One region of the Streptomyces sp. NPDC002888 genome, then DNA from elsewhere that is predicted to be linked to it. Evidence: riboswitches for the same ligand, from Rfam matches in the RefSeq annotation. Region 1 holds a riboswitch; each other region holds the start of a gene.
The links. Region 1 has a riboswitch for cyclic di-AMP ahead of ACFYWX_RS18240 (transglycosylase family protein). Riboswitches for the same ligand answer to the same signal wherever they lie in the genome.
Positions count from the first base shown of each region.

Region 2: another riboswitch for cyclic di-AMP. It lies ahead of ACFYWX_RS27825 (transglycosylase SLT domain-containing protein); the one in region 1 lies ahead of ACFYWX_RS18240 (transglycosylase family protein).
Region 3: another riboswitch for cyclic di-AMP. It lies ahead of ACFYWX_RS42815 (M23 family metallopeptidase); the one in region 1 lies ahead of ACFYWX_RS18240 (transglycosylase family protein).
Region 4: another riboswitch for cyclic di-AMP. It lies ahead of ACFYWX_RS33450 (M23 family metallopeptidase); the one in region 1 lies ahead of ACFYWX_RS18240 (transglycosylase family protein).

Region 1 covers NZ_JBIAPU010000010.1:110,237-117,706, reverse strand. The annotation lists gene ACFYWX_RS18255 (tetratricopeptide repeat protein) at 1-1,585, shown strand, start outside; gene ACFYWX_RS18250 (cytochrome P450) at 1,582-2,853, shown strand; gene ACFYWX_RS18245 (transglycosylase family protein) at 3,037-4,080, shown strand; cyclic di-AMP (ydaO/yuaA leader) riboswitch at 4,275-4,443, shown strand; gene ACFYWX_RS18240 (transglycosylase family protein) at 4,448-5,164, shown strand; gene eno (phosphopyruvate hydratase) at 5,504-6,784, shown strand; gene ACFYWX_RS18230 (septum formation initiator family protein) at 6,918-7,394, shown strand; partial or broken gene ACFYWX_RS18225 (DUF501 domain-containing protein) at 7,457-7,470, shown strand, end outside.
Region 2 covers NZ_JBIAPU010000018.1:88,951-96,420, forward strand. The annotation lists gene ACFYWX_RS27815 (outer membrane lipoprotein carrier protein LolA) at 1-915, opposite strand, end outside; gene ACFYWX_RS27820 (polyprenyl synthetase family protein) at 1,253-2,263, opposite strand; cyclic di-AMP (ydaO/yuaA leader) riboswitch at 2,831-3,006, shown strand; gene ACFYWX_RS27825 (transglycosylase SLT domain-containing protein) at 3,011-3,493, shown strand; gene ACFYWX_RS27830 (HAD family hydrolase) at 3,727-4,557, opposite strand; gene ACFYWX_RS27835 (carboxymuconolactone decarboxylase family protein) at 4,668-5,129, opposite strand; gene ACFYWX_RS27840 (FAD-dependent oxidoreductase) at 5,313-6,515, opposite strand; gene ACFYWX_RS27845 (ATP-grasp domain-containing protein) at 6,541-7,470, opposite strand, start outside.
Region 3 covers NZ_JBIAPU010000040.1:21,900-29,369, reverse strand. The annotation lists gene ACFYWX_RS42845 (glycoside hydrolase domain-containing protein) at 1-1,680, opposite strand, end outside; gene ACFYWX_RS42840 (GNAT family N-acetyltransferase) at 2,076-2,912, shown strand; gene ribA (GTP cyclohydrolase II) at 2,960-3,613, opposite strand; gene ACFYWX_RS42830 (MarR family winged helix-turn-helix transcriptional regulator) at 3,807-4,331, opposite strand; gene ACFYWX_RS42825 (dihydrofolate reductase family protein) at 4,434-5,564, shown strand; tRNA gene ACFYWX_RS42820 (tRNA-Met) at 5,744-5,817, shown strand; cyclic di-AMP (ydaO/yuaA leader) riboswitch at 6,117-6,274, shown strand; gene ACFYWX_RS42815 (M23 family metallopeptidase) at 6,286-7,314, shown strand; gene ACFYWX_RS42810 (aldo/keto reductase) at 7,410-7,470, shown strand, end outside.
Region 4 covers NZ_JBIAPU010000024.1:124,513-131,982, reverse strand. The annotation lists gene ACFYWX_RS33465 (GNAT family N-acetyltransferase) at 1-1,661, opposite strand, end outside; gene ACFYWX_RS33460 (HPr family phosphocarrier protein) at 1,838-2,119, shown strand; gene ACFYWX_RS33455 (GntR family transcriptional regulator) at 2,361-3,053, opposite strand; gene ACFYWX_RS33450 (M23 family metallopeptidase) at 3,242-4,018, opposite strand; cyclic di-AMP (ydaO/yuaA leader) riboswitch at 4,033-4,199, opposite strand; gene ACFYWX_RS33445 (M16 family metallopeptidase) at 4,391-5,779, opposite strand; gene ACFYWX_RS33440 (M16 family metallopeptidase) at 5,776-7,125, opposite strand.

The DNA.
Region 1 (7,470 bases):
CAGGCTCCTGCGCGACTGCCAGGGCCCGTACGTCCTGTGGCTGGACCGACTGGAACGCCACGTCGGAGACCAAGGGCTGGACTTGGTGCTGCTGGACGAGTTGAAGCGGCTCGGCGTACCCGTGGTGGCCACGATGAGCGACGAGGAGTACGGGAATCACCGGTTCGGTAGCGAACCGGCGTCCGATCTCCTGAGCTCAGCCCGGCTGGTGCGGCTGAGTTCGCGCTGGAGCGAGCCGGAGCTCGTACGGCTCGCCGACGTGACCGACGACGCCCGGCTCGTCGACGCCCTCCGCTGGTGCGGTGACAGCGGTGTCACCCAGTACCTCGCCATCGGCCCCGAGCTCTGGGAGATGTGGCACCGCGCCACCTACTCCAACAGCCCTCATCCGCGCGGTCACCTGGTGGTACGGGCCGCGATCGACCTCGTGCGCTGCGGGGTCACCGGGGGCATACCGCGCGAACTCGTGGAAGCGGCGAGCGGCTGCTACGGGCCGGGGTATGTGCACGGGCTGCCGGAGAGGGAGTCACCGGAGGACGCGCTGGCCTGGGCGGCCGAGGAGCGGCGCGGGGTGACCGGGCTCCTGGTGCGGGGCGAGAGCGGCGACACGTGGCGACCGTACGGCTCACTGGTCGCGGACGTCCTGCGGGACCCTTCGTCGAAGCCGGTGCCGCTCGCCGTCTGGCGCTGCGCGCTGGACGGGACGCGCTCCGACGCGGACGTGCACCGCAACGTCCGTAGGACCGCCGGCGCCTTCTTCGCCCCCAAGGCCGAGGAGGGCGACCCCGACTCCATGCACATGATGGGTCTCCTGAGCGAGGGGGCCGAGGCACTGGAGTGGTTGCGCAAGGCGGTGGACGCGGGGAAGGGGGAGCTGTCCGGGCACGTGGGCGAGCTGCTGCTGGCGCGGGAGAAGGCGGAGGACGCGCTGCCGTATCTGCGGACGGCGGCGGAGCGGTATCCGGACGGAAAGGCGAGCCGGCTCCTCGGGAAGGCCCACCTCATGCTGGCCGAGCACTGGCTGCGGAAGGCCGCGGACGGGGGCGACGGCGAGGCCGGGGAGCACCTCGGGGATCTGCTGTACGGCAGAGGGGACGACGACGAGGCGGCGACGTACTACTGGGACGCGCTGGAGGCGGGGCACACCGGCATCGCCAGGAGCATGGGCCTGTACGCGCTGACCTGGGGACCGCGCGCGGCGGGACCGATCTGGCTGCGGCGAGCCGCGGACGCGGGTGACGAGCGCGCGGCCGAGCTGCTGAAGGCCGCCACAAGCCCGGTGTCCCCTTCCATGCAGGATGCCGGAGAGCTGTTCGCGCTCCGCCTCCACCACCCGGTCTACGCCACCAATCTCGGCATGGTCATGGAGGAACTGGGCAACCTCGACGACGCCAGAGCGATGTACCACGAGGGTTACGCGATGGGTGACCCCTACGGCGCCTACCGGCTGGCGGTCCTCCGCGAAAAGCAGGGCAATCCCGAAAGAGCCGCCTTCTGGTACCGCAAAGCCGCCGACATGGGCCACCCCGCCGCCAAGAAGGCCCTGGCGGAGATGGCCGAAAAGCCAGCTACCGTCAAGGAGTGACCAACCACCCCCAGCCCCCAGCTCCCGCCCCCGACCTCTTCACCTGGGAGTTCGCCACCAACCCCTACCCCGCCTACGCCTGGCTGCGCGAGCACGCCCCCGTGCACCGGACGAAACTCCCCAGCGGGGTCGAGGCATGGCTGGTCACCCGGTACGTCGACGCGAAGCAAGCCCTCGCCGACCAGCGGCTCAGCAAGAACCCGGCGCATCATGACGAACCCGCGCACGCCAAGGGCAAAACCGGCATTCCCGGTGAGCGCAAGGCCGAGTTGATGACGCATCTGCTCAACATCGACCCCCCGGACCACACCAGGCTCCGACGGCTCGTCAGCAAGGCCTTCACACCGCGCCGGGTCGCCGAGTTCGCCCCGCGGGTGCAGGAGCTCACCGACCACCTCATCGACGAGTTCGCCGGCCGGGGCTCGGCCGACCTCATCCACGAGTTCGCGTTCCCCCTGCCCATCTACGCGATCTGCGACCTGCTCGGCGTCCCGCGCGAGGACCAGGACGACTTCCGGGACTGGGCGGGCATGATGATCCGGCACGGCGGAGGCCCGCGCGGCGGGGTCGCGCGGTCCGTGAAGAAGATGCGCGGCTACCTCGCCGACCTCATCCACCGCAAGCGCGAGGCCCTCCCGGACACGGCCGCGCCCGGCGAGGACCTCATCTCCGGCCTCATCCGCGCCTCCGACCACGGCGAGCACCTCACCGAGAACGAGGCGGCCGCGATGGCGTTCATCCTTCTGTTCGCCGGCTTCGAGACGACCGTCAACCTTATCGGCAACGGCACCTACGCCCTCCTCACCCACCCCGAACAACGGGCCCGCCTGCAGGACTCCCTCACCGCCGGGCACACCGACCTCCTCGAGACCGGCGTCGAGGAACTCCTGCGCTACGACGGTCCCGTGGAGCTCGCGACCTGGCGGTTCGCCACCGAGCCGCTCAGCATCGGCGGGCAGGACATCGCGGCCGGGGACCCCGTTCTCGTCGTACTCGCCGCCGCGGACCGGGATCCGGAGCGGTTCGCGGAGCCGGACGTCCTCGACCTCGGACGGCGTGACAACCAGCACCTCGGTTACGGGCACGGCATCCACTACTGTCTCGGCGCGCCGCTGGCCCGTCTGGAGGGGCAGACCGCGCTCGCCACGCTGCTCACCCGGCTTCCCGACCTGCGACTTGGCGGGGATCCGGCCGACTTGAGGTGGCGGGGCGGACTCATCATGCGGGGACTGCGCACGCTGCCGGTGGAGTTCACGCCCTCATGGTGACCGGGCGAGTGCGCTGTGTACCCGATACATCAAGGTGACATGCCTTCAACTCTGTGATCTTCACGTGATCTACGCGGCATTAACTTGTGACAAGTGATCGGCTGTCGGTACGTTCACTCGTCAACGCGGCGACTCGGCTTCACCCGCCGCGTGGGTACGTGCTGTCTCGCGAAAGGTCACCGCATGCTCTCCGGGAACGGTCGCCACCGTCGCCCTCGCCAGGCTCCGGCTCTCCTCGTCGCTGCCGGGGTGACCGGCTCCGCCATCGCCATCCCGCTGCTCGGGGCCACCGGCGCCAGTGCGGCCGACGGCACGACGTGGGACAAGGTGGCCGACTGCGAGACCGGCGGAGCGTGGAGCGCCGACACGGGCAACGGGTTCTACGGCGGCCTGCACCTGAACCAGGAGCGCTGGGAGAAGTACGGCGGCCTCGAGTTCGCCTCCAGCGCCGACAAGGCCAGCCGTTCCCAGCAGATAACCGTCGCCGAGAAGATCCTCGACGACCTGGGCCCCGGCGCCTGGCCCACCTGCGGACTGCTCACCGGACTCGGAAAGGACTCGGGCTCGGCCGACGTCGACACGGGTGTGGCCGACGACGTGCCCTCCCGAGGTCTGTCCAATTCGTCCGGCGCATCTGGCTCATCCGGCGCATCTGGCTCATCTGGATCGTCCAATTCGTCGGATTCTTCCGACTCCTCCGGAACATCCGATGAGTCCTCGGGTGCGTCCAGTACCCCCGACGACTCTGCGACCGGATCCTCCACGGAACCGTCCCCTTCGCCCCCCTCGCCCTCTTCTCCCTCCAAGTCGGATAACTCCGCAAAGTCCGATTCGTCCGCCGATTCCGGCGCGACGAACTCACGGAGCCCCGAAAGCTCGCCCGCGGAAGGCCCCGCATCCGACAAGTCCGACGAGTCGGACAATGTGCAGCAGGGTGCGGGTTCTTGGAGCCTTGTGGACACCGGCTCCGTGACCGGCTCCGTGGACACCGGCACCGGCCGTCACCGCGGCGGCAGTGCCGACGAGACCACGGACGGCGGGGCCAAGACGGCCTCCTCCGGCCGTCACGCCTACACCGTCCGCCCCGGTGACACCCTGGCGTCCATCGCCGACTCCCTTGGCCTCGACGGCGGGTGGTCTGCCCTCTATGCCGAGAACAGGCAGGCGATCGGCGCCGACCCGAACAACATCTCCGCCGGTCAGACCCTTCGAGTCGGGGCTGAATAGGGCGAAAAGCGGCGGGAGTTAGCGCCACACTTCACACAAAATGTCCGCTTTGGTGAAAGTGTGGGATGAGTCTCAGAAGCCCTGATCGTCTTTGAAATTCCGTGGATCACGTGTCTACGGTCATGACCGCTCGCCAACGTGAGCCCCGGCTGCCGCAACGCCGAATCCTGCCAGCGGCCGTACGGGAACAGTCGTCGCGTCAAGCGCCGTAGGCAGGAGCGGGGGACCCAAGGTAAGTGCCGGGCCCGGACATTGAGACCGGATCCGGCTTGGGGTGAAGCCGCGCCTCGTGAGAGGTGCGGCCGGGCAACTCAACCGGCCCGAACCCGACAGCTCACCTCGCAGGCGTCGGTGAGGGGATCCAACCATGCTGTTTTCCGGCAAGGGCAAGCACCGTCGTCCGTCCAAGACCACTCGCGCCATCGCCATCGCCGGTGTGACCGGCGCCGCCGTCGCCGCCCCGCTGATGGCGGCCGGCAACGCCTCCGCCGCCACCGCCTCCGAGTGGGACACGGTCGCCCAGTGCGAGTCGGGCGGCAACTGGTCCATCAACACCGGCAACGGCTACTACGGCGGCCTGCAGTTCTCCGCCTCCACCTGGGCCGCGTACGGCGGCACGCAGTACGCCTCCCAGGCCAACCAGGCCAGCAAGGCGCAGCAGATAGCCGTCGCCGAGAAGGTCCTCGCCTCCCAGGGCAAGGGTGCCTGGCCGGTCTGCGGCAAGGGCCTGTCCGGCGCCTCCTCCAGCGGCAGCACCGACACCTCGTCCGGCAGCGGCTCCTCCAGCAGCGGCTCCTCCGGCAGCAGCTCCTCGAACGACAGCGGCACCAGCACCCGCTCGAGCGAGCAGCAGGCCTCCCGCTCCTCCGAGCGCCCGGCCGCCAAGAAGACCGTCACCACCCCGACCGGCAAGAAGGTCAAGAAGGGCGACGGCGAGTACAAGGTCGTCACGGGCGACACCCTCAGCTCGATCGCCACGAAGCAGAAGGTCGCGGGCGGCTGGGAGAAGCTGTTCGAGCTGAACAAGGACATCGTCCAGGACGCCAACCTCATCTACCCGGGCCAGCAGCTTCACCTGAAGTGATACGCGGGCTCGAGCCGAGGTCCTACGCGGACCCCAGCCGAACCAAAGCGTCCTCATAGCCGTGTCCTCCACAGTGGAGGACACGTGAGGGCCCCCCGTCCCCACGGGCTCCCCGCCCCGGTGCGTGTTCCCCCGTACGCACCGGGGCGGGGTTTTTCTTTGCCCGTCCTTCGCCCGCAATCCCCGTACCGCCCTTTGTTCCAGCCGGGAACAATGTGTACCGTCAGCCTGTCCACGAGGCGGTCGGTCGGCTGCCGATGCCCCGGGGGCGGTTAGGCTCTAGTCGCAAGGCCCACGGGCCCCGCACTTCCAGCGTCACATCCCATGAAGGAGATGCTCGTGCCGTCCATCGACGTCGTCGTAGCCCGGGAAATCCTGGACTCCCGAGGCAATCCCACGGTCGAGGTCGAGGTCGGCCTCGACGACGGCAGCACGGGTCGTGCCGCCGTCCCCTCCGGCGCCTCCACCGGCGCCTTCGAGGCCATCGAGCTCCGCGACGGTGACCCGAACCGCTACCAGGGCAAGGGTGTCGAGAAGGCCGTCCTGGCCGTCATCGAGCAGATCGGCCCGGAGCTGGTCGGCTACGACGCCACCGAGCAGCGCCTGATCGACCAGGCCATGTTCGACCTGGACGCCACCGACAACAAGGGCTCGCTCGGCGCCAACGCCATCCTCGGCGTCTCGCTCGCCGTCGCCCACGCCGCCTCCGAGGCCAGCGACCTCCCCCTCTTCCGCTACCTGGGCGGCCCGAACGCGCACCTGCTGCCGGTGCCGATGATGAACATCCTGAACGGCGGCTCGCACGCCGACTCCAACGTGGACATCCAGGAGTTCATGATCGCCCCGATCGGCGCGGAGTCCTTCTCCGAGGCGCTGCGCTGGGGCACCGAGGTCTACCACACCCTCAAGAAGGTCCTGAAGAGCAAGGGCCTGGCCACCGGCCTCGGCGACGAGGGCGGCTTCGCCCCGAACCTCGGCTCCAACCGCGAGGCCCTCGACCTCATCCTCGAGGCCGTCAAGGAGGCCGGCTACACCCCCGGCGAGCAGATCGCCCTGGCGCTCGACGTCGCCGCGTCCGAGTTCTACAAGGACGGCTCCTACCTCTTCGAGGGCAAGGAGCGCTCCGCCGCCGAGATGACCGACTACTACGCCGAGCTCGTCGCGGCGTACCCGCTCGTCTCCATCGAGGACCCGCTGTTCGAGGACGACTGGGACGGCTGGAAGACCATCACCGAGAAGCTCGGTGACAAGGTCCAGCTCGTCGGCGACGACCTGTTCGTCACCAACCCCGAGCGCCTCGCCCGCGGTATCGACGAGGGCGCCGCCAACGCCCTGCTGGTCAAGGTCAACCAGATCGGTTCGCTGACCGAGACCCTGGACGCCGTCGAGCTGGCCCAGCGCAGCGGCTTCAAGTGCATGATGTCCCACCGCTCCGGCGAGACCGAGGACGTCACCATCGCCGACCTGGCCGTCGCCACCAACTGCGGCCAGATCAAGACCGGCGCCCCGGCCCGCTCCGAGCGCGTCGCCAAGTACAACCAGCTGCTGCGCATCGAGGAGATCCTCGACGACGCGGCGGTGTACGCGGGCCGCTCGGCCTTCCCCCGCTTCAAGGGCTGAACCTTCAAGGGCTGAACCTTCAAGGGCTGGGCCTTCCCGGGTTAAGCCTTAGCCAGTCGTACGTACGTCCCCGTACTCGGTCCCGTACCGTGTGCGGGGACGTACGCACGTGTGAAACGGGAGGCGCGGGGACATGGCCGTGAAGGACCGGGACCGTTTCTCCACCGCGACCAGGATCCGGTTGCTCGGTGAGCAGACGGCGGCCCGTGTCTACCGCTCCCAGACCAAGCGGCAGGCCCGCCGCTCCCGCCTGACCAGCCGGGCGGCCCTGCTCGCCCTGGTCCTGTGCTCGCTGATCGTGGCCCTCGCCTATCCGATAAGGCAGTACGTCTCCCAGCGCGCCGAGGTCGCCGATCTGCAGCGGGAGAAGGCGCAGGCCAAGCAGCGGGTCGAACAGTTGCGCGACCTCAAGGCGCGCTGGCAGGACGACGCGTACGCGGAGCAGCAGATCCGGCAGCGGCTGCACTATGTGATGCCCGGCGAGACCGGGTACATCGTGATCGACCCGGCCGCGGCCAAGCAGGCACACGCCGACCTGGTGGCGGCCGACCGCCCCTGGTACTCCAACGTCTGGGACGGGGTCGACAAGTCCGACGCCTCCGACCAGTGAGACCGGTAGACCCAATGGGCCGGTAGGCCCGATGGACCGGTAGACCCGATAGAAAGACAGGCATGGAAACGCCCCC
Region 2 (7,470 bases), on a different contig from region 1:
GTGGTCGGCGTTCTCGTCCTCGGTGACCTTCGCGCCCTTCGGCGGGGCGAAGTCGAAGGTGGAGGCGGCCGGCTTGCTGAAGCTGACCTGCGTGAAGCCGGCGTCGACCACGGCCGCGCCGCCGCTCGCCGGAGTCAGCGTGAACTTCAGCGGCAGCCCGGTCTTCGCGTCCACGGCCACACTGATCGCGCCGACCGTGGTGCCGGACTGCTTCGGCTTGATGAGCAGCTTGTAGGCGTCCCGGCCGGCGACATGAACGGTGCCGTCGACGGTGACGGAAGTCGTGTCGTCGACCGACTTCAGGGCCTCCTCGGTGAGGTCCTTGGGAGTGGCGGGGACGTCTTCCCGCTTCTCACTCTTGTCGCTCTTGCCGTTCTTCTCCGCGCTTTCGGAGGCGGTGCCGTGGTAGACCTCGTTGGACTTGCTGTCGTAGCCCCAGACGTCCTTGCCGTTGTGGATCAGGCTGTACTCGGCGGCGTTCTCCAGGAGCGAGAGCTTCTGCCGTTCGGGGCCGTCGGCGGCGACGCGCAGGGTGTGCGTGCCGGAGGCCAGTTCGGTGAGCTTGGCGGACGGGTCCGCGGACGAGCCGTCGCCCTCGCCGGACCGCGTGGCGCCGGAAAGCAGGCCGCTCTCCAGTCCGCCGAGGTCGGGCAGGCCCAGGTCGGTGCTGATCTTCACGGTGCCGGACAGCTGCTGCACGTCCGACTGGGCGATTTTCTCGATGAGTTGCTGCGCGCTGACCTTCGGCAGGTCGGGGTCACCGGAGTCGGCGAGCGCCGGGACCAGCCCGATGGTCGCCGCCGCCACCCCCATGACCGCGACCGGGACGACGTACCTCGCGGCCTTGCGCCGTCCGGAGCGCAGGTCGTCGCCCTCCCCGGCGGTCGTGCTGTCATCGGATGCGTACGGTGCCATGTGTGCCTTACCTCCGTCGTCGGCGGCGGCTGCCCATCCCGCGTGTCCGTCTTCCACCCCGGGCAGCCATTCTCACCCGAATCGGTGAGGAGTGGTGATTTCCGTGGTGTCCATCTGACCAAATCCGCCGGGGGGTTGCGTCAACCCGCGGACTCAACTCCATGTACGCCTGCGGTATGACATGAGGAGGCGGCGCCTCCCCCGACCCGTAGGGGTCGTACGGGTGACGCCGCCGCGCGGGCCGAACAGCTCGGCCCTTCAGGAACAGGCGACCGACACGGCATCGGTGACGTGACGCACATCACATACCTTGGGTGCTCCGAGAGAACCGAAGGCCCTAGCCGGCCCGGTGCACCACCGCGTCGCACAGCTCCATCAGGGCGACCTTCGCGTCGCACTCCTTCAGCGGCACCAGTGCGGCCCGGGCCTCCTTCGCGTACCGCACCGTGTCCTGCCGCGCCTGCTCCAGCGCGGGGTGCGCCCGCAGGGCCGCCAGCGCCTCGGCGTGCCGGGCGTCGTCGGTCAGGTCGGAGTCCAGCAGCTCGCACAGGGCGATGTCCTCGGACAGCCCGAGCCGGGCCGCCCGCTCGCGCAGCCGCAGCACCGGAAGGGTCGGGATGCCCTCGCGCAGGTCCGTCCCCGGCGTCTTGCCCGACTCGTGCGAGTCGGAGGCGATGTCCAGCACGTCGTCCGCGAGCTGGAAGGCGACCCCCAGCCGCTCGCCGTACTGCGTCAGGACGTCGACCACGGTCTCGTCGGCGCCGGACATCATCGCGCCGAACCGGCAGGAGACCGCGACCAGCGAGCCGGTCTTGCCGCCCAGCACGTCCAGGTAGTGCTCGACCGGGTCGCGCCCGTCCGTGGGGCCCGCCGTCTCCAGGATCTGGCCCGTGACCAGCCGCTCGAACGCCTCCGCCTGGACCCGGACCGCCTCCGGCCCCAGGTCGGCCAGGATGTGCGAGGCCCGCGCGAACAGGAAGTCGCCGGTGAGGACCGCGACGGAGTTGCCCCAGCGCGTGTTCGCACTGTCCACCCCGCGCCGCACATCGGCCTCGTCCATCACGTCGTCGTGGTACAGCGTGGCGAGGTGGGTCAGCTCCACGACCACCGCCGACGGCACGATCCCCGGCGCGTACGGGTCACCGAACTGCGCCGCGAGCATCACCAGAAGTGGCCGAAAACGCTTCCCCCCCGCTCGCACGAGGTGCTGCGCGGCTTCCGTGATGAAGGGGACCTCGCTCTTGGTGGCTTCGAGCAAACCTTCCTCGACGGCCGCCATTCCGGCCTGGACATCGGCTTCCAGAACCTGGTCCCGCACGCTCAGCCCGAACGGCCCGACGACGGTCACGAGGGGTCTCCTGTCTGCTGGTGTCTACCGGCGCTTACATGGTTTGTCGATAGGTCGCTGCCATCACTCAAGTCAGCGTATCCGGTCACCTTTCGATCACTGATGCCCCCCGCCCCTCCCACCGGCTACGTCGCTCGGGCGGGAGACGCCGGAAGTTTCCATACCGTCCGGTCGGTACGAAATCGGACTGCATGTCTTTGATCGTCCGATACGGCGGGACATTCATCGGCTTACCCGCGAGCAGGGATTCATGTCATCCAGCCATGGACGCGCTGCGCCCGATTTGCCGCAATTGATTTCTCAATTCCCCTTGGTGGCATATGAGCTGAGGATGCGCGCGCAGTGAATTGGGTCACGTGCGGGTTTATTCGGACACTTCACCGCACGCCACCTTCCCCCTTTGCCAGTCACCGAGTTGAGCCTTGGCAGCCGCAAAGGATCAAGTGCCCCATACGCCTCAGACCAAGGTCAATGGGGCGAGACGTGTATCCACTACTTGTTCCCGACATGTGCTCTCGCATACGTTCCCGGCCTGTCGGGCGGACGCCGAATCCTGCCGCCGCCCGCCGCAACCCATCGACGAACTCACTCACGTACGGCAGGAGCGGGGGACCCAGGTAAGTCGCCGGGCCGGGCATCGCACCGGACCGGCTCGGGGTGAAGCCACGTCGCCGTTCGGCGGCCGGCCGGGCATCTCCCAGCCCGAACCCGACAGCTCACCTCGCAGGCGACGGAGAGGAATTCGCCATGCCCGCTGCCGGCCTGCCCCGCCGCACCCGCACGTCCCGCCTCGTTCGCACCCTCGCCGTCGCCGGCACCGGCGCCGCCGTGCTCGCGCTGCCGCTCATCGGCGCGACCAGTGCCTCCGCCGCCACCCCGACCGTGACGAGCGCTTCGGTCATGGGGTACCCGAACAACCTCGACGGCTGGATCCGCGGGTCGCTCGCCATCATGGCCGAGCGGAACATCCCCGGTTCCTACGACGGGATCTACCGCAACATCATGCGTGAGTCCTCGGGCAACCCCGACGCCATCAACCTGTGGGACTCCAACGCGGCCGCCGGCACCCCGTCCAAGGGCCTCCTCCAGGTCATCGACCCGACGTTCCAGGCCTACCACGTGCCCGGCACGTCGTTCGACCCGTACGACCCGATCGCGAACATCACGGCGGCCTGCAACTACGCGGCGGCCCGCTACGGCTCGATCGACAACGTCTTCGGCGCGTACTAGTAGTCGGCGCGTATCAGAGCGCCCTGTCCCCTCCCCCGTCAGGCCTGGCGGGGGAGGGGGCCCCTGCCCGTAGCCCTCGCGGATTCCGGGCAGGGGGCCCCTCCCCCGTCAGGCCTGGCGGGAAGCACCCCCGGTCGAGCCTGACGGGAGGCACCGGTCGGGCCTGACGGGAGGCAACCGGTCAGGCCTGACGGGAGGCAACCGGTCAGGCCTGGCGGGAAGCCCCCTCCCCGTCAGGCCTGTGGGAACAGTCTTTCGAGGACGACGGCGATGCCGTCGTCCTCGTTCGACGTGGTGACCTCGTCGGCCATGGCCTTGAGTTCGGGGTGGGCGTTGGCCATCGCGACGCCACGGGCCGCCCAGTCGAACATGGGGATGTCATTGGGCATGTCCCCGAAAGCGATCGTGTCCGCCGGGCTCAGGCCCAGGTGCTCGGCGGCCAGCGCCAGGCCCGTTGCCTTGGTGATGCCGCACGGCTGGAGTTCGACGGTCCCCGGTCCCGACATGGTGACCGTCGCGAGGGAGCCGACCACTCCGCGCGCCGTCGCAGCCAACTCGTCGTCGGACAGGTCGGGATGGCGCAGCAGGACCTTGCTGATCGGCGCGCACCACAGGTCGGCGCGCCGTCCGACCCGCACGGCGGGAAGGGTCGGGTGGGGCATCAGATACCCGGGCTCGATGAGCGTGAGCCCGTCGACGCCATCCTGGTCGACCGCGGCGTACACCTGGCCCACCTCGGCCTCGACCTTCTCGAGAGCTGTCTCCGCCAACTCCCGGTCCAGGGTGACCGACCACAGCAGACGGCCCGCGCCGGCGTCGTAGACCTGTGCGCCCTGCCCGCACACCGCGAGCCCCCTGCTGCCGAGGTCGTCGAGGAGCGGACGCACCCGGGGCGCCGGCCGTCCCGTCACGACGAGGTGCTGGGCACCCGCCCGTGCCACCCGCGCGAGCGCGGCGAAGGACCGGTCGGAGACGGTGTCGTCGCCGCGCAGCAGCGTTCCGTCCAGGTCGGTGGCGATGAGTGAGTACGCGGTGCGCTCGTCAGATGCGGTGGGTGCGGCCATGATCAGAGAATACGGACAGGACACGCCCCTCGACTCAGCGCGAACCGGACGACGACGGCTCCCACCGCAGCCCCGCCGCGCCTTTCAACTCCCCTGCCGTGGTCGGGTTTTCACCCCCAGGTGGTGCCCGCAGGCTCCTTGATGGTGGTGTTGATCCGGTTGAACATGTTGGTGAGGGAGATGGTGAGGAGCAGAGCGGACAGCTGCTTCTCGTCGAAGTGGTCGGCCACCTCGTCCCACAGCGCGTCCGGCACCGACTCCTCGGACCGGTCCGCGAGCCGCGTCATCGCCTCCGCCAGCCTCAGCGCGACGCGCTCGGCGTCGTCGAAGAACGGGGCATCGCGCCAGGCGGCGACGGACGCGATGCGCTCCTCGCTCGCACCCCCCTTGCGCAGGTTCTGCGTGTGCGCGTGAACGCAGGCACTGCACCCGTTGATCTGACTGGCTCGCAGCCCGACTATCTCGGCGACCTCCTGGGGGAGGTCGCCCTCCCCGATCGCCTGGAGGAGGCTGCCGATGCCCTTCATGGCGCCGGGGAGGACATTGGCGGGGTTCTGCATGCGAGCCTGCATGGTCTTTCTCCTGCGTCAGTGGTCAGTCGCCGTTGGTGAGGCGCTTTCACTGCACTGACGGAGCGGAGAAGGCCGGTGTGACAGGCCTGCCGGTGTGACAGGCCTGCCGACGTCAGCCGGAGATTTCTTTCTTCCGGGAGTCTTCCGGGAGTCTTCCGGGATTCCCTTCTACCAGCGTCCGGCTCAGCCGTGCGCCGACGCGAGATGCCGCGCCAGCCTCGGCGAGGCGAACTCCGTGCCGCACACGAACCGCATCACCGGGCCGTACGACGCCGCGGCCGGCAGCCCCGTGAAGTACAGCCCCGGCACGGACGACACGTATCCCGCGCCCAGCTTCGGTGTCCCGCGGCTGACCGCGAGTTCGGTGCGCAGCTCATGGCCGAGGAAGTCCATCGCGGCGAGGTCGACGCGATAGCCCGTCGCCGCGACGACGTGGTCGGCGGACAGCCGCTCCGTGCGGCCGCCGTGGGTGCGGACCGTCAACGTCGTACCGTCCTGCGCCGCATCCGCCCGTACGACCCGGTCCACCTCGCTGACCTGCACCTTGCCCTCGAACCGGTCGCGCAGCCACCACGCACCGAGCGGCCCGAGAACACGACGGACCAGGTAGTGGCGGGCCTGGGCCGGCAGCTGGCGGTAGGGGTGCGGGTAGTAGGTCAGCGCCCACAGCGACCAGGCCCGTCCGAAGGGCGACTCGGGGCGCAGCCTGGGCTGGTGCCACGGGGGCGCGCCGAAGGCGACCCGGCCGCGCCCGCGCGAGACCACCCGCACCTGTGCGCCCGCCTCCGCCGCCAGCGCCGCCGTCTCCAGCGCGGACTGGCCCGCGCCGACGACGATCAGCTCGCGGCCGGAGAAGCGGGTGAGGTCGTGGTGCTGGGAGCTGTGGGAGACCGGGCCCGTGGGAGCGGGTCCGTCGGCCGCGGCCGTGGCCAGCTCCGGAGGCAGGTGGGCCAGCCCGGACAGGCCGGTGGCGACGACGACCGCCCGCGCGGTGAACAACTCGCCGGAGTCCAGCTTCAGTTCGAAGCCCCCGGCCCGGCTGCGGTCCACGGACACGACCCGCACCCGCTCCAGTTCGGGCACCAGCTTCTGCTGGAACCACTCCCCGTAGTCGATGAAGGTCTCGACGGGAATGATGTCCTCGTCGGTCACCAGCCGCCGTGTCCCGGCCGCGTCGCAGTAGTCGGCCAGGGTGTGGCCGTGCTGCGGGGCGTCGATGTTGGAGGCCACCGGGGTCGACTTCAGGAGCATGCCCGCGGGCATGTGGTCGCGCCAGCTCACCATGGGGTCGCCGAAGACACGGACGGGCAGGCCACGCGCCCTCAGATGGGCGGCGGTCGACAGGCCGAAGGGCCCGGCGCCGATGACTGCTACCGGTTGGATCACGAAGTCCCTCCCCAGGACGTCTTGCCTACTTCGTGGAGTTGCCGTTGCCGCGGCGGTTGGTCCGCCACAACTGATGGAGATGCTTCGCGCCCGGCCGCACGAAGCGCGCGAGCATCGTGAAGAACGGCCGCAGGTCGTCACCCGCCAGCCAGGCCAGTTCCGTCCCGCTCGCCCGCCGGGGCGCGTGCGGCGTCGTGTAGCCGCTGCGGCGGTAGGCGAGGAGGGCGGGCAGGTCGATGTTCTCCACGATGTACCGGTGGCCGGCTCGCTGTTCCCCCTCCGGAACGGTGCGCCCGGTCAGATCCAGATGCATGGCGCGGACCACGTCCACCCCCGACTCGTTCTCGAAGAGCCGGAACTGGGCGCCCATGCGCGGGTTGAAGTCGAGGAGCTTGTACCGCCCGTCGCGGCGGTCGAAGCGCAGGTCCAGGTCGATGATTCCGGTAAAGCCGATCTGCTTGATGAAACGCGCGGCGAGATCCGCGAGTTCCGGGTTGTCGACCACGTACGCGTTCGCCGTCATGCCCGCGTGCGGCGGCCAGGAACGGACCTTCACACCGGTGAACATGGCGAGCGGGGTCGAGTCCTGGTCGAAGTAGGCGTGCACGATCCAGTCCTCGGCGTCCTCCCGGGGCAGGTACTCCTGGAGGATCACCCCGGGGTCCCGGCCCCAGCCGCGGGCCAGGGCGAGCAGGCCCTCGCGGGTGGCGATCCTGGTCGTGCCGTTCACCGCGGGCCGTTCGCGCCGTACGAACGCCTCGCGGTTCTTGGCCACCACCGGGAAGGGTGCCTTCTCCGCGAAGGCGACGATGTCGTCGTACGACTGCGGGAAGGCGGCCTGCGGGCTCGGTATGCCGTGCTCCACGCACAGCTGGTGCAGCCCCTGCTTGCTGGCGAGGCGGCGCGGCAGCCCCGGGTCGACACGTGGGAAGAGGAAGGACTCCTTGAGGACGTC
Region 3 (7,470 bases), on a different contig from region 1:
CGTCGTGCTGTCGGCTGCCGATGTCACCGGCGTGGACGTGGGTGTCGGGTCCCCGGCCCCCTGTTCCGGCAGCCCCCACGCGCGCAGGTAGTTCCGTACGTCGGCCAGGGCCACCGCTCGCCGGGACGTGTCGAAGCGGATGTCGAGGTCGGTCGCGACGGCCGGCGGCGCGTACGTGATCTGGCCGAGGTCGCGGCCCGACGCGATGTTGTTGTCGATCTGGACCGCGCCCTCGCCGCTGCCCACGTCGAGCGTGGCGATCTGGTCGAACGCCCAGTCCTCGGGGAGCGGGGAGGCGACGTTGCCGGTGTAGGCGGTGGACATGTCGGAGACGAAGCTCGCGGAGGTCAGGCCCTCGGCGCCGACCCGGGCGCACACGGCGCGCGCTCCGTAGATGCCGGTCAGATAGCCCGCGCCGTCGGCGTCGACCGCCGCCTTGAGCGCCCGGAAGTAGGGGAGGATGCCCGTGGTGACCTCGGCGTCCACGGCGTCGTAGTCGACGGCGAAGTAGATGCGTGTGCCGGGCCGGAAGCCGTGGTAGCGGGCCCAGTACAGGGCGTCGGCCGCGTCCGAGGTGCCCTGTGCGGCGGTGAAGTAGCTCGCGGCGGCACCGTTGGTCTGGTAGATCGGGAAGCAGCGCAGCCCGTTCGCGGCCATGACCCGGAGCTCGCCCGGCTTGATCATCTTGTCGAGGGTGGTGCCGGGGACGTTCGACAGGTACCGCCCGACCACCCGGTACCCGGCGGCGGCCAACGCCTTGGCCCGGGCGTCCGTGACCTCGGTGGAACAGTCCGCGGCGGTGCCCCTGCGCGACGTGTCGCCGGTGGACACCAGCAGGGACGCCCAGGTGGCGAAGTCGCCCTTCCCCGTGATCGGCAGCTTCACGAACTCCTGGAAGGCGGCCACCCGAACGGCGAGCCCGGCGCCGAACGTGTCCGTGAAGGTGACGCCGTCCCGCTGGTTGAACGCCATCGCGGCCGAGAACAGCCGTACCCAGGCGCCCGTCGACCCGGCGGAGAGGGCGATGGACTTCAGCCCGTTCTGGGTACCGGGTCCGAACACGCCGTTGGCCACGTCGTCGGTCATGCCGAGCTCGTACTGCACGGCGAACATCAGCGCCCGCTGCACGTCCCGGGAGTAGCGCCCGTCGCAGGCGATGACGAAGAAGTTGGCCCGGCCGACGTAGGTGGCGTTCATCCAACGCTGCGCCGCACGGACGGTGTCGCCGCCCCCCTTCTGGCAGGTGTACGCGTCCCTGTTCAGCAGCGCCTTGAACAGCTTGGGCACCACGGCGTCCCCGGGATACGGCCCGTCGAGGCCCGCGTCCGCCTTCAACTGCCGTACGGCGGCCGCGACCCGGACGTCATAGGTGCCGTCGAGATCGTCACCGCCGTCGTAGCCCTTGCAGTACAGGGCGGACTGGAGGATGCGTATGACGTTCGCGGGAGCGGTCGAACTCGCGTCGATGGAGGGCCACTTGGCGGTGAGCGTGGCCAGCGTGGTGGGCCCGAAGTTGTCCGAGAGGGCGGTGATGCCCAGTTCGTACTGCAGGGCGCGGGTCAGCGCGTACAGCGTCGGCCAGTCCACCACCCCGGTCTCCTCGACCTCGGTGATGCCCGGCACACCGCCGTACGTGCCGTTGATGAATCTCTGGGCGCGCAGCACCCTCTCGTCGGCCATGGATGGGGTTCCTTTCGCATGGGGGGTGAGTGCACGCGGGCCCCATGGGCCACAGCAGCACCATGCAGAAGGAAAGCGGAGCAACATCACGGCTGGGGAGGCATTCATCCGTTACCGGCCGGTCTCCCCAAGAAGATCCCAGGACTCCCGCAACCTCCACGCCGCCGACAGGCGTACGCAACCGGCTTGAGCGCGGACAGGCCCTAAGCTGACCCGGAGTGCATGCTCCCCTCACGGTGAAGGACTGAAGCCAATGAACTCGGCGTCCCGCAGCGGCCGCCGTCGGTACTGACCTGTCTGCTCAGTGCCGTTCCGCTCTCCTCACGGCGGCCCGACGTCGCGGTGCCTGACGCACCGCCACGCCCTTGACCACTCTCACGTGAGGCCATTTCACCGTGCACATCGACGTCCCGAGCATCGACGTTCAAAGCTTCGCCGTCAGCAACCTTCGTCGCCGTCCCGAGGCGGCTGACATCGGCCCCTTCGTCGCGGGGTTCGACCCCTCGACCACCAGCCCTTACATCAACTACGCGACTCCGGTGCCCGGCGCCCACCCCGGCCGCCGGGACGTCGCCGCGCTGGTCGAGGCGTTCCGCGAGCGCGGGCTCACGCCCCGGCTGGAGTTCGCGCCGGACGCCGCGCCCGAGGTGGAACCGGCCCTGCGGGCGGCGGGGTTCACCTCGGAGGCGGTGCACCAGTACCTGGTGTGCACGCCCGCCACCCTCACGCCGCCGCCTTCGCCGGCCGGGCTCCTCGTCGAGACCCCGCGCACGGACGCGGACTACGTGTCGATCGACGCCGCCCTGGCCGAGGCGTTCGCCGGTGTGTTCGCCGCGTCGGAGGAAGGGGCTGCCCGACTGCGCCGTACCCAGGAGAACGGGGGAGCGGTGCGGTTCGTACGGGGCTCCGACGGCGACTGCGTCGGCGCGGGAACCTGCTCCGCGCCCGCCGTGGGCACCTCGGAGCTGGCGGGCGTCGGCACTCGCCCCGCCTGCCGCGGCCGAGGCGTCGCCGGCTCCGTCACCGCGGCGCTGGCGCAGGACCTGTTCGCCCGTGAGGCCCGATCGGTGTGGCTCGAATACTCGGGTGAGGGGTCCCGACGGGTCTACGAGCGGGTCGGCTTCAGGCCGGCGGGCACCCGCCTCTACATGGCGCTCCAGGACAACCGCCCGACAGGTACCGGGAGTGCTACCGGGAGTGCTGACGGGAGCCCCGGCTCCGCGGCGCGCTGACCGTCCCGCTCCGCATCACCGAGGCCGGCCCCAGCCCCAGTCCAGACTCAGCCCACGTTCAGTTCCGTCAGCGTCGCCGCCTCCGGCAGCTCCGCCAGCGGCAGCGTGTGCTGGGTCTGGAGGACCTTCGCGCGGAGGTAGCGGACGTTGTCCGGGGTGGCGAAGACGCCGGTGGGGACGCGGTCGCGGACCTCGACGCCCAGGGTGCGCAGCTGGTCGGCCTTGTCGGGGTTGTTGGAGAGCAGGTCCAGGCCGGTGATGCCCAGGGCGTTCAGCATCTGGGCCGCCGCCGTGTAGTCGCGGGCGTCCTCCGGCAGGCCGAGGGCGGCGTTGGCCGCGTAGGTGTCGAGGCCCTGGTCCTGGAGGGCGTACGCGTCGAGCTTGTTGTAGAGGCCGATGCCGCGGCCCTCCTGGCGGAGGTAGAGCAGAACGCCGCCGCGCTCCGCGATCCGCTCGACCGCCTCGCGCAGCTGCGGGCCGCAGTCGCAGCGGGCGGAGCCGAAGACGTCGCCGGTCAGGCACTCGGAGTGCAGGCGGACCAGGGGGACGGGGCCGGGGTCGCCGAGGACGACGGCCACGTGTTCCTGGCCGTCGGCCAGGCCGTGGAAGGTGACCAGTTCGGCGTCGACGCCGTAGCCGTCGTGGAAGCGCAGCGGTACCCGGACGCGGGAGCGCGTGGTGGCGGCGGGGAATGCGGGCATGCGGGGCCTCCGGGGTCGGGTCCATCGCTGATCGATCCAAGGATCTGCTTCAGATTTGAAGCACATCCTCGGATCGGGACCCTACCCCTGCTTGAAACTTGAAGCAACACGTTTGTGGCGCGCGCCTCATGCGTCACGCATCAGGCCCAACGCCGTTGTCCCGCATCAGGCTTAACGCCGTTGCCCCGCCGGGTCATCCCGTTCCTGCACACCCTGTGGATGAACGCCGCAGCCACGGCAGGTCCCCCTGGCCGTCCCCCGGCCCGTCCCCCATGAGTCCCTTCGTGATCCCCGTGAAGATCTCCTCCAGCTGCGCCACCTGCTCGGGGCTGAGGTGATCGAAGAGGTGGGCGCGAACCGTCTCCACGTGCCCCGGCGCCGCCCGCTCCAGCACCGCGAGTCCCTCGTCGGTCAGCGCCGCGAGGCTGCCGCGGCGGTCCGACGTGCACCCCTCGCGCCGTAGCAGACCGTCCTTCTCCAGGCGTGCCACCGCGTACGTCAGCCGGCTGCGGGTGATCTTCAGCTGCTCGGCGAGATCGGTCATGCGCAGTCGGTGTTCCGGTGTCTCGGACAGGGTGGCCAGGATGGAGTAGTAGATGTGCGGCATCCCGGCCTCCTGCTGGAGCTGCCGGTCGAGCGCGTCCTCCAGGAGCATGGTGGTGGCGATGTACGCGCGCCAGGCGCGCTGCTCCTCGGGGGTGAGCCAGCGGGTCGTCATGCGACCAGTGTAGGTTTGTTTCAAACTTGAACCAAGACCCGGATGCTCCCGTCCTCGGCACCCCTGTCCTCAGATGCTCCCGTCCCACGATGGAGTGCGTAGATGCCTCTCCCTTACGTCCTGCTGTCCGCCGCGGTCTCCCTCGACGGCTACCTCGACGACACCGGCCCCGAGCGGCTCCTGCTCTCCAGCCCGGCCGACTTCGACCGGGTCGACGAGGTACGGGCCTCCGTCGACGCCATCCTGATCGGCGCCGGCACGATCCGCGCGGACAACCCCCGGCTGCTGGTGAACTCGCCCGAGCGGCGCGCGGCCCGGGTCGCCGCGGGGAAGCCCGCGTTCCCGCTCAAGGTCACGGTCAGCGGCTCGGGTGAGCTGGACCCGGCGGCGCAGTTCTGGCACACGGGCGGGGAGAAGGTCCTCTATACGACGGACAAGGGCGCCGAACGGGCCCGGCGGGGCGGCATCGACGCCGACGTCGTGGGGCTGGGCGGCGAGCTCGACTGGCGCGGGCTCCTGGAGCACCTCCACGACGTACGTGGCGTACGGCGGCTCATGGTCGAGGGCGGCGGAACCATCCACACCCAGCTGCTCCAGCAGGAACTCGCCGACGAACTCCAGCTCGTCCTCGCGCCCCTCTTCGTGGGCGACCCCGAGGCACCTCGACTGTTCGGGCCGGGCGCCTACCAGGGCGGTCGGCTGCGGCTCGTCGAGACACGGCGCATCGAGGACGTCGTGCTGATGCGCTACGAACCGACGGCACCCGGCAGCGCCGGGTCGGTGTCCCCCGCCGACCGGCACTGGCTCGCCCTCGCCTGCGAGCTCGCGGCGCTGTGTCCGCCGTCGGAGACCGCGTTCAGTGTGGGCGCGGTGGTCGTGGCGGCCGACGGGACGGAACTGGCGCGAGGGCATTCCCGGGAGGGCGGGGATCTTGTCGTGCACGCGGAGGAGGCGGCCCTCGCGAAGATCGACCCGGCCGACCCGAGGCTCGCGTCCGCAACCGTCTACAGCAGCCTCGAACCGTGCGCCCGCCGCGCCTCCCGGCCCGCCCCCTGCGCCCGGCTGGTCCTCGACGCGGGGGTACGGCGGGTCGTCACGGCCTGGCGCGAGCCCGACACCTTCGTCGAGGGCGCCGACGGCACGGGCGTGCTGGTGGCGGGCGGCGCCGAGGTCGTCGTACTGCCGGAGTACGCGCAGCGGGCCAAGGCCCCCAACGGCCACCTGCTCGGCTGACCACCCGTCACCGGAGTCAGCCGCATCCCGTCACCGGAGTCAGCCGCATCCCGTCACCGGAATCGGCCGCCTCACCAGCGCGATCACGCCGCCTCGAAAGCGTGATCACACCGCCTCGGACCCCACCGCGAAACCGTGGTGCTTCGCACCCCGCGGATGCCGTACACTTGAGTCAACGACGCGGGGTGGAGCAGCTCGGTAGCTCGCTGGGCTCATAACCCAGAGGTCGCAGGTTCAAATCCTGTCCCCGCTACTGAAGGCCGATGGCCGGGATTCTCACGAATCCCGGCCATCGGTGTGTTCTGGGGGCGCCGGTGGCCGTCGTCACAGGGTGTGAGGGATCCGCCCCGCTCCGCATAACGACTGACGTAACGTCAGAAACCGTATGTGGTCAGCCGCGCGGCCAACTCGCCCGTTTTTAGCCGTTCATGGGCCGTAAGTCCACGGCGAAAAATGTTAATGATCAAGCGGAACAGCTTGGAAACCTGACCCCGTGTCTATTAACGTTCGATAACGCAGCGCGGTCGTCCCAGCCGTCACAAGAGACGGCTCCGTGCTCACGCGCCGAATCCCGCAAGGGAACCGGGGAACCACCACCTTGGGGTGAATCACGTGGATGCCGCCGTGGACTCACGGCCGGTATACGCGCGTAGGAGACCTTCCCGCTCCGAACCCGTCAGCTAACCCGGTAGGCGTCACGGAAGGAAAGGAGTACGCCTTCGTGGCGTCCAACCCGCCTGCCCCCGAGGCCCCCGCGCCGAGCCGCCGCAGTACCGAGACCTTCGGCTACGGCGACTACCGCACCGACGAGGGCCCCTGGGAGGAGTGGAACCCCACCGCGGAGTCCATTCGCCCGGTACGTGGCCGGCACCGCGTCGCCAAGCAGCGTGGCGGGCTCGCCCGCAGCTCCACCGTCCTGGGCGTCGGCGTCATCGCCGCCGTCGGCGCGGGCGGCATGGCCAGCGCCAACACCGGCAAGCCGCCGGTCTCCATCTCCATGCCCGACCTGCCCTCCGTCGGCTCGCTCCTGACGGACGACAAGGAAGCCGCTGAGGACGCCGCGGCCGCCCTCAGCAGCGTCGGCACGAGCACCGACGACACCACCCAGAGCGCCGCCGACGCCGGTGAGTCGCTGCGCAGCCGCATCATGGCCCAGGCCGAGTCGCAGCAGGGCCAGATGGAGAGCAAGGCCCAGGCCGCCGCCGAGGCCGCCGCTGCCAAGGCCGCCTCGGACGCCGCCGCCAAGGCGGAGCAGGAGGCCAAGGCCAAGGCCGCCGCCGCCAAGAAGAAGGTGGAGGAGGAGGCCAAGCGCAAGGCCGAGGCCGAGCGCCTCGCCGAGCTGGCCAAGGAGTACACGCTCCCGACCTCCTCGTACACCATCACCTCGACCTTCGGTCAGGCCGGCTCCTACTGGTCCTCCGGCTACCACACCGGCCTCGACTTCGCCGCCCCCACCGGCACGCTCATCAAGGCGGTCCACAGCGGCACCATCACCGAGGCGGGCTGGGCCGGCTCCTACGGCTACCGCACGATCCTCACGCTCGACGACGGCACGGAGCTCTGGTTCGCGCACCAGTCCTCCATCAGCGTCAGCGTCGGCCAGAAGGTCGCCACGGGCGACGTCATCGGCCGTGTCGGCGCCACCGGCAACGTCACGGGTGCCCACCTCCACCTGGAGGTCCACCCGGGCGGCAGCAGCTCGGGCATCGACCCGGGGGCCTGGCTGCGCAGCAAGGGGATCAACCCCTGAGGTCGTCCGGGAGTCGGTGAGGTCTCCCGGATGTTCACACGCTGTTGACGGGAGGCGCGGAATGCGCGCCTCCCGTCACGGCGTTGACGTGCAGCATGACTTCTTCTTCTCTGCGCAAGCTCGGCTCCTCCGACCTTGAGGTCTTCCCCCTCGCTC
Region 4 (7,470 bases), on a different contig from region 1:
AGCGCCCCCCGGAAGTCCTCCGCCGACGCACCCGTCGTCAGGTCGAGCGGCGGCAACGGCCGCAGCCCCTCGGAGAGACACGCGTCGTACGTCAGCTGCCCCAGGGACTCGGAGTTCCCGAGGATCGCCACGCGCGGTCCCGTGGGCAGCGGCTGGCGGGCGAGCAGCAGCCCGGTGTCCACCAGTTCCGTGATGGTGTCCACCCGGATCACCCCGGCCTGCCTGAGCAGCGCGGACACCGTCGCGTGCGGCAACCGCGTCGCCCGTACGGTGTGCCCTTGGGGAGCGGAACCGGCACCCTGCACCACGACCAGCGGCTTCGCCGCAGCCGTGCGCCGTGCGAGGCGGGTGAACTTGCGCGGGTTGCCGATGGACTCGAGGTACATGAGGACGACGTCGGTGTCCGGGTCGTCGTACCAGTACTGGAGGACGTCGTTGCCGGACACGTCCGCGCGGTTGCCGGACGAGACGAAGGTGGACACGCCGGTGACGCCGGTGACGCCTCCCCCGCGGCGGTGGAGCCGGGACAGCAGTGCGATGCCGATGGCGCCGGACTGGGCGAACAGTCCGATGCGCCCGGGGCGCGGCATCTCTGGGGCGAGGGACGCGTTCAGCCGTACGTCCTGGGAGGTGTTGATGATCCCGAAGGCGTTCGGACCGATGATCCGCATGCCGTACGCGCGTGCGTGCCGGACGAGTTGGCGCTGACGCTCGCGCCCTTCGGGGCCGCTCTCGGCGTATCCGGCGGAGACCACGACGAGGCCCTGGACGCCGTGCTCGCCACACTCGGCGACGATTTCGGGCACGTGGTCGGCGGGGACGGCGACGACCGCGAGGTCGACGGGTCCCTCGATGTCGCGCACCGAGCGGTGTGCGGGCACCCCGTCGAGTTCCTTCAGCTCTTCGGGGAAGGCCTTGTTCACGGCGTGCAGGCGACCGGTGAAGCCGGCGTCCCGGATGTTGCCGAGGACGCTGCGGCCCACGCCGCCGGGTGTGCGGCCGACGCCGACGACGGCGACGGAACCGGGCATGAGCAGCCGTTGCACGGACCGTGCCTCGGCGCGGTGCTCGCGCGCGTACTGCACGGCGAGCGAGCGTTCGGTGGGTTCGAGGCCGAACTCCAGGTGTACGACGCCGTCCTCGAAGCTGCGCTTCTGGGTGTACCCGGCGTCCGTGAACACCTTGATCATCTTGGTGTTGGCGGGCAGCACCTCGGCGGCGAACCGGCGGATGCCGCGCTCACGCGCGACGGCGGCGATGTGTTCGAGGAGGGCGGAGGCGACACCGCGTCCCTGGTGGGCGTCCTGGACCAGGAAGGCGACCTCGGCCTCGTCGGCGGGGGCGGAGGCGGGCATCCCATGGGCGCCGATGCGGTCATAGCGTACGGTGGCGATGAACTCGCCGCCGATCGTGGCCGCGAGTCCCACCCGGTCCACAAAGTCGTGGTGCGTGAAGCGGTGGACGTCCTTGGCGGACAGGCGCGGGTAGGGCGCGAAGAAGCGGTAGTACTTCGACTCGTCCGAGACCTGCTCGTAGAAGCTGACCAGGCGCTCGGCGTCATCAACGGTGATGGGGCGGATGCGCGCGGTGCCGCCGTCGCGCAGCACCACGTCGGCTTCCCAGTGGGCGGGGTACTCGTGCCGGTCCGACGCGCTCTGCATGGGGCCAGAGTACGGCTCGCGTCCGACAACGGCGCGAGGCAGTCTGTGGAGGACGGAAGTCGGATCTAGGCCGAGGTTCGACGACCACATCCGGAACGGGACGCAGGACCGTTCCTGCCACGCTTCACGTGTGGAACACTGGTCTAGACAACCTGAGAATCGAAGGGCAGCATCACATGGCTGAGCGCCGCGTCAACGTCGGCTGGGCCGAGGGCCTCCACGCCCGCCCCGCATCCATCTTCGTCCGGGCCGCCACGGCCGCAGGTATCCCGGTGACGATCGCCAAGGCCGACGGCAACCCCGTCAACGCGGCCTCCATGCTGGCCGTCCTCGGCCTGGGTGCCAAGGGCGGCGAGGAGATCGTCCTCGCCTCCGAGGCCGAGGGCGCGGACGCCGCGCTCGACCGTCTGGCGAAGCTGGTCGCCGAGGGCCTCGAGGAGTTGCCCGAGACCGTGTGAGCGTCGCTCGCAGCATGCGCGGAGCCGTGTCGCCCCTTCCGGGCGGCGCGGCTCCGCCGTTTTCACGGCGCTTTCGCGAGGAATTACCGCAGGCATATAAGGGCGCCGCGTGACGTGATGCACGGAAAACATCGCGCAGGCACACCTGTGACGCGCGACCGGAAATTCCCGGCGCGCGCGAGAAAAGGGCAGCGGAAATACACGTCCACCGAATATCCCCCCTTTGTATACGGCCCCCGTGTTAATGCCGCTGGCCCGACATGTTTACGGGATGTTGCGAAGTCCTCACACGCTCCGGGTGTTCCCCGCCCGAAAAGCGCAGCCGGTGCGCGGCGGTCGCGCGCTCGGTGTGCAGCGCCGTGATCGCCCGCGCGCGCTCACCGTCGCCGCGCGCCACCGCGTCCACGATCGCGCCGTGCTCCGTCCAGGACTCCACGGGGTTGGCCGGGGCCTCCACCGCGTACATCCAGGCGATCTTGTGGCGCAGCTGGGTGAGCATGGAGGTCATCGCATGGCTGCCGGAGGCCTGTGCGAGCGTCTCGTGGAACCAGCTTCCCAATGAGCGCAGATCCTCGCTGTTGCCGCGCCTGGCGCGCTCCTGGCCCAGTCGCACGAGGCCGCGCAGCACCTTCAGATGGGCCTCCGTGCGCCGCTGGGCGGCCCGGGAGGCACCCAGCGGCTCCAGGAGCATGCGCATGTCCAGCAGGTCGGCGGCCTCCTGCTCGGTGGGTTCGGCGACGCACGCGCCCGCGTGCCGCCGGGTCACCACGAAGCCCTCGGCCTCCAGGGTGCGCAGGGCTTCCCGCACGGGGACGCGCGAGACGCCGTAGCGGCGCGCGAGGAGTTCCTCGGTGAGCCGGCTGCCGCGCTCGTAGACACCCGCGACGATGTCGTCCCGGATGGCCGTGCACACCGAATGCGCCGGAATACGCATGACCGACCTCCGCCTTAATCCCCGTGAAACGTCGACGATGGACGCGTGTTCAGTGACTCTATTGCAATGAGCCGGAATTTCCGATGGCGGGCCGGAATCCATGGATATTTTTTGGACAGCGGGGTCTGTGAAACGGCGAAAGCCCCGGCTCGGGGAGCCGGGGCCGCGGGATGTCCTGCGGTCTGTCGTCAGACGTTCACGCCGTGCTGACGGAGGTAGGCGACGGGATCGATGTCCGAGCCGTACTCCGGAGTCGTACGGGCCTCGAAGTGCAGGTGCGGCCCGGTCACGTTGCCGGTCGCGCCGGAGAGGGCGATCTGCTGGCCCGGGGTGACCTGCTGGCCCACCGAGACGCCGATGGACGACAGGTGGCCGTACTGCGTGTACGTGCCGTCGTTCATCTTGATCACGACCTGGTTGCCGTAGGAGCCGCCCCAACCCGTCTGGACGACGGTGCCGGAGCCGACCGCGTGCACCGCGGTGCCGCTCGCGGCGTGGAAGTCGACGCCGGTGTGGCTGCCGGAGGACCACAGCGATCCGCCGGACTTGTAGCCGGTGGAGACGTAGGAGCCGGAGATCGGCGCCACGAAGGCGTTGAGGCGCTTGCGCTCGGCGGCGCGCACGGCGCGGGCCTTGACCTCACGCGCCTGCTCGGCCTCCTCGCGCGCCTTCTTGGCCTCCGCGGCGGCCTTCTTGCGCGCGGCCTCCTCGGCCGCCTTCAGTTGCGCGGCCTCCTTCTGGGCCGCGGCCTGTTCGTCGACCCTGACGGCGACCGAGTCGCCGACGGTGACGACGGGGGTGAGGCCGGTCTGTTCGACGGCGGTGTCGGCGGCGAGCGCCGGCGCGGCGGTCAGGGTGCCGATGACACCGGTGGTGGCGAGCGCGGCGACGCCCGCGGCGCGGGCGGTGGTGCGCTTCATGCGGCTGGGACGACGGTGCTTCCCGGTGGCGCAGGTGAACGCCATGAAGTTGAGGGGTCCTTTCCTTCCTTCTCGCCTACCGGGTTAGCTGACGGGTTCGGAGCAGGAAGGTCTCCTACGGGCCCCCTCGCGACACGCGCGGGCGTCCGATTCACCCCAGGGACTGCCTAGTTGGGTCCCCGGCTCCCCTGGCTCGCGCCGTACGGGGACTCGGCGATGACTGTCCGGTGCCGCGGTTGCGGCGCACTGCCTGACGAACAGCCCGGATGACGCTAAGCGGGACGACTTTCAATCCCCAAACGGATCGCGGCTTTTGTAGCGCATCCCACAGGCCAGACAGGCAACCTCTCCCCCAATTCGGACATCAGGGGGCCCTGGAGACGTTTCCGCCCCAGGGCCCCCTGCGCCTGTGTGCCGCTACTCGGCGGACACCACCGTGACGGCGCCGATGCCGAGGGCCTCGACGGGCTCCTTGATCTGCGCGGCGTCACCGACGAGGACCGTCACCAGGCGGTCCACCGGGAAGGCGCTCACGGCGGCCGCCGTGGCCTCCACAGTGCCGGTCGCGGCGAGCTGCTGGTAGAGCGTCGCCTGGTAGTCGTCCGGCAGGTGCTGCTCGACCTGGTCGGCCAGCGTGCTCGCGACGGCCGCGGCGGTCTCGTACTTCAGCGGCGCCACGCCGACGAGGTTCTGCACGGCGACATCGCGCTCGGCGTCGGTGAGGCCGTCCGCCGCGAGCGTGCGCAGCACCGTCCAGAGGTCCTGCAGGGCGGGGCCGGTGTTCGGGGTGTCGATGGAACCGCTGATGGCGAGCATCGCGGCACCCGAGCCGTCGGGGGCCGAGCGCAGGACCTGCCCGAACGCCCGCACACCGTAGGTGTAGCCCTTCTCCTCGCGCAGCACACGGTCCAGGCGGGACGTGAGGGTGCCGCCGAGGCAGTACGTGCCGAGCACCTGCGCGGACCACACGCGTGCGTGCCGGTCGGGGCCGATGCGCCCGATGAGCAGTTGCGTCTGGACGGCGCCGGGGCGGTCCACGATGACGACACGGCCGGTGTCGTCGGCGGTCACCGCCGGCACGGGCCGCGGCTGGGCCGAGGAGCCCGTCCAGGCGCCCAGGGTGTCGCCGAGGAGCGCGTCCAGGTCGAGGTCGGTGAGGTCGCCGACGACCACGGCGGTGGCCGTGGCGGGGCGGACGTGCTTCTCGTAGAAGGCGCGAACGGCCGCGGAGTCGATGTTCTGGACGGTCTCCTCGGTGCCCTGGCGCGGGCGGGACATGCGCGAGGTCGCCGGGAAGAGCTCCTTGGAGAGCTCCTTGGCGGCACGGCGGGAGGGGTTGGCCAGCTCGTGCGGGATCTCGTCGAGGCGGTTGCGGACGAGCCGCTCGACCTCGCTGTCCGCGAACGCGGGCGCCCTGAGGGCGTCGGCGAGCAGACCGAGGGCCTTCGCCAGGCGCGAGGCCGGGACTTCGAGGCTGAGGCGCACGCCGGGGTGGTCGGCGTGTGCGTCGAGGGTGGCGCCGCAGCGCTCCAGCTCGGCGGCGAACTCCTCGGCGGAGTGCTTGTCGGTGCCCTCGGAGAAGGCTCGGGCCGTGATCGTGGCGACGCCGTCCAGGCCGGCCGGCTCGGCGTCCAGGGGCGCGTCCAGGAGCACCTCGACGGCGACGACCTGCTGGCCGGGGCGGTGGCAGCGCAGAACCGTGAGGCCGTTGTCGAGGGTGGCGCGCTCGGGGGCCGGGAAGGCCCACGGCTTGGCCTCGCCCGCCTGGGGCTGGGGGTGGAAGTCCATCGTGGCGAGCTCGGTCACTGGGCCGCCTCCTCGTTCTCGTCCTGGTCGGCGGGGGCTTCGGGGGCGGTGGGCTCGTAGACGAGCACCGCGCGGTTGTCGGGGCGCAGGCGGGCCTTGGCGGCCTCCTGAACCTCCTGAGGCGTCACCTCCAGCACGCGCTGCACGGCGGTCAGGGCGAGCTGCGGGTCACCGAACAGCACGGCGTAGCGGCACAGTTCGTCGGCGCGGCCCGCGACCGTGCCGAGGCGGTCCAGCCACTCGCGCTCCAACTGGGCCTGAGCGCGCTCCATCTCCTCGGCCGTGGGGCCCTCCGCGGCGAAGCGGGCGAGCTCCTCGTCGATGGCGGCCTCGATGACCGGCACCTCGACGTCACCGGAGGTCTTCACGTCCAGCCAGCCCAGGGAGGGCGCCCCCGCCAGCCGCAGCAGGCCGAAGCCGGCCGCCACCGCCGTACGGTCGCGTCGTACGAGGCGGTTGTAGAGGCGGGAGGACTCGCCGCCGCCCAGGACGGTGAGGGCCAGGTCGGCCGCGTCGCACGCGCGCGTGCCGTCGTGCGGCAGCCGGTAGGCGGCCATCAGGGCGCGCGCCGGGACCTCCTCCTCGACGACCTCACGCAGCTGGGCGCCGATGACATCGGGCAGCGCGCCGTCACGCGGCGCGGGCTTGCCGTCGTGGCCCGGGATGGAGCCGAAGTACTTCTCGACCCAGGCGAGGGTCTCCTCGGGATCGATGTCGCCGACCACGGACAGGACCGCGTTGTTGGGCGCGTAGTACGTCCGGAAGAACGCGCGCGCGTCCTCCAGGGTCGCCGCGTCCAGGTCGGCCATCGAGCCGATCGGCGTGTGGTGGTAGGGGTGGCCGTCCGGGTAGGCGAGGGCGGTCAGCTTCTCGAAGGCCGTGCCGTAGGGGACGTTGTCGTAGCGCTGGCGGCGCTCGTTCTTGACGACGTCGCGCTGGTTCTCCATGGACTCGTCGTCCAGGGCGGTGAGCAGGGAGCCCATGCGGTCTGCCTCCAGCCAGAGGGCGAGCTCCAGCTGGTGGGTGGGCATGGTCTCGAAGTAGTTGGTGCGCTCGAAACTGGTGGTGCCGTTGAGCGAGCCGCCGGCACCCTGCACCTTCTCGAAGTGGCCGTTGCCCTTCACCTGGCCGGAGCCCTGGAACATGAGGTGCTCGAAAAGGTGAGCCAGGCCGGTACGCCCCTTGACTTCATGGCGCGAACCGACGTCGTACCAGAGGCACACCGCCGCGACGGGGGTCAGGTGGTCCTCTGAGAGCACCACGCGCAAGCCGTTGGCCAGGCGGTGCTCGGTCGCTGTCAGGCCGCCGGAGCCTGCCTGGGCTGTGGCCGTGTGACCCATGGGCATGTACATCCCTTCGATCGCGGGAGCGGTCCTTGCAACCGCGGATTTCCTGCTGGTCCTGCCACTTTATGCAAGCGTGCGGACGGTCGGCGAAGTTCCCGGAGGTCGTACGCCGAGAGCGAGAAGTCGGTTGCGGGCGGCGATGGCGTAGCCTGCGGGCAGTCGTGCCGCAGGGCCGCCCCGGTGGGCGCACGCGGCGCCTCTCGGCGTCGGGCCGAGCGTTGCGCACCGGGTCCCGGCCCGTGTTGTCAGTGCCACGGTCCACAATGGTCCGCGTCAGATCCCGTCAAACGCTTCAGCAAGAGTGAGCCGAAGGCGACGTGAGCGCCCCGTAGGCGAGCGACCAGG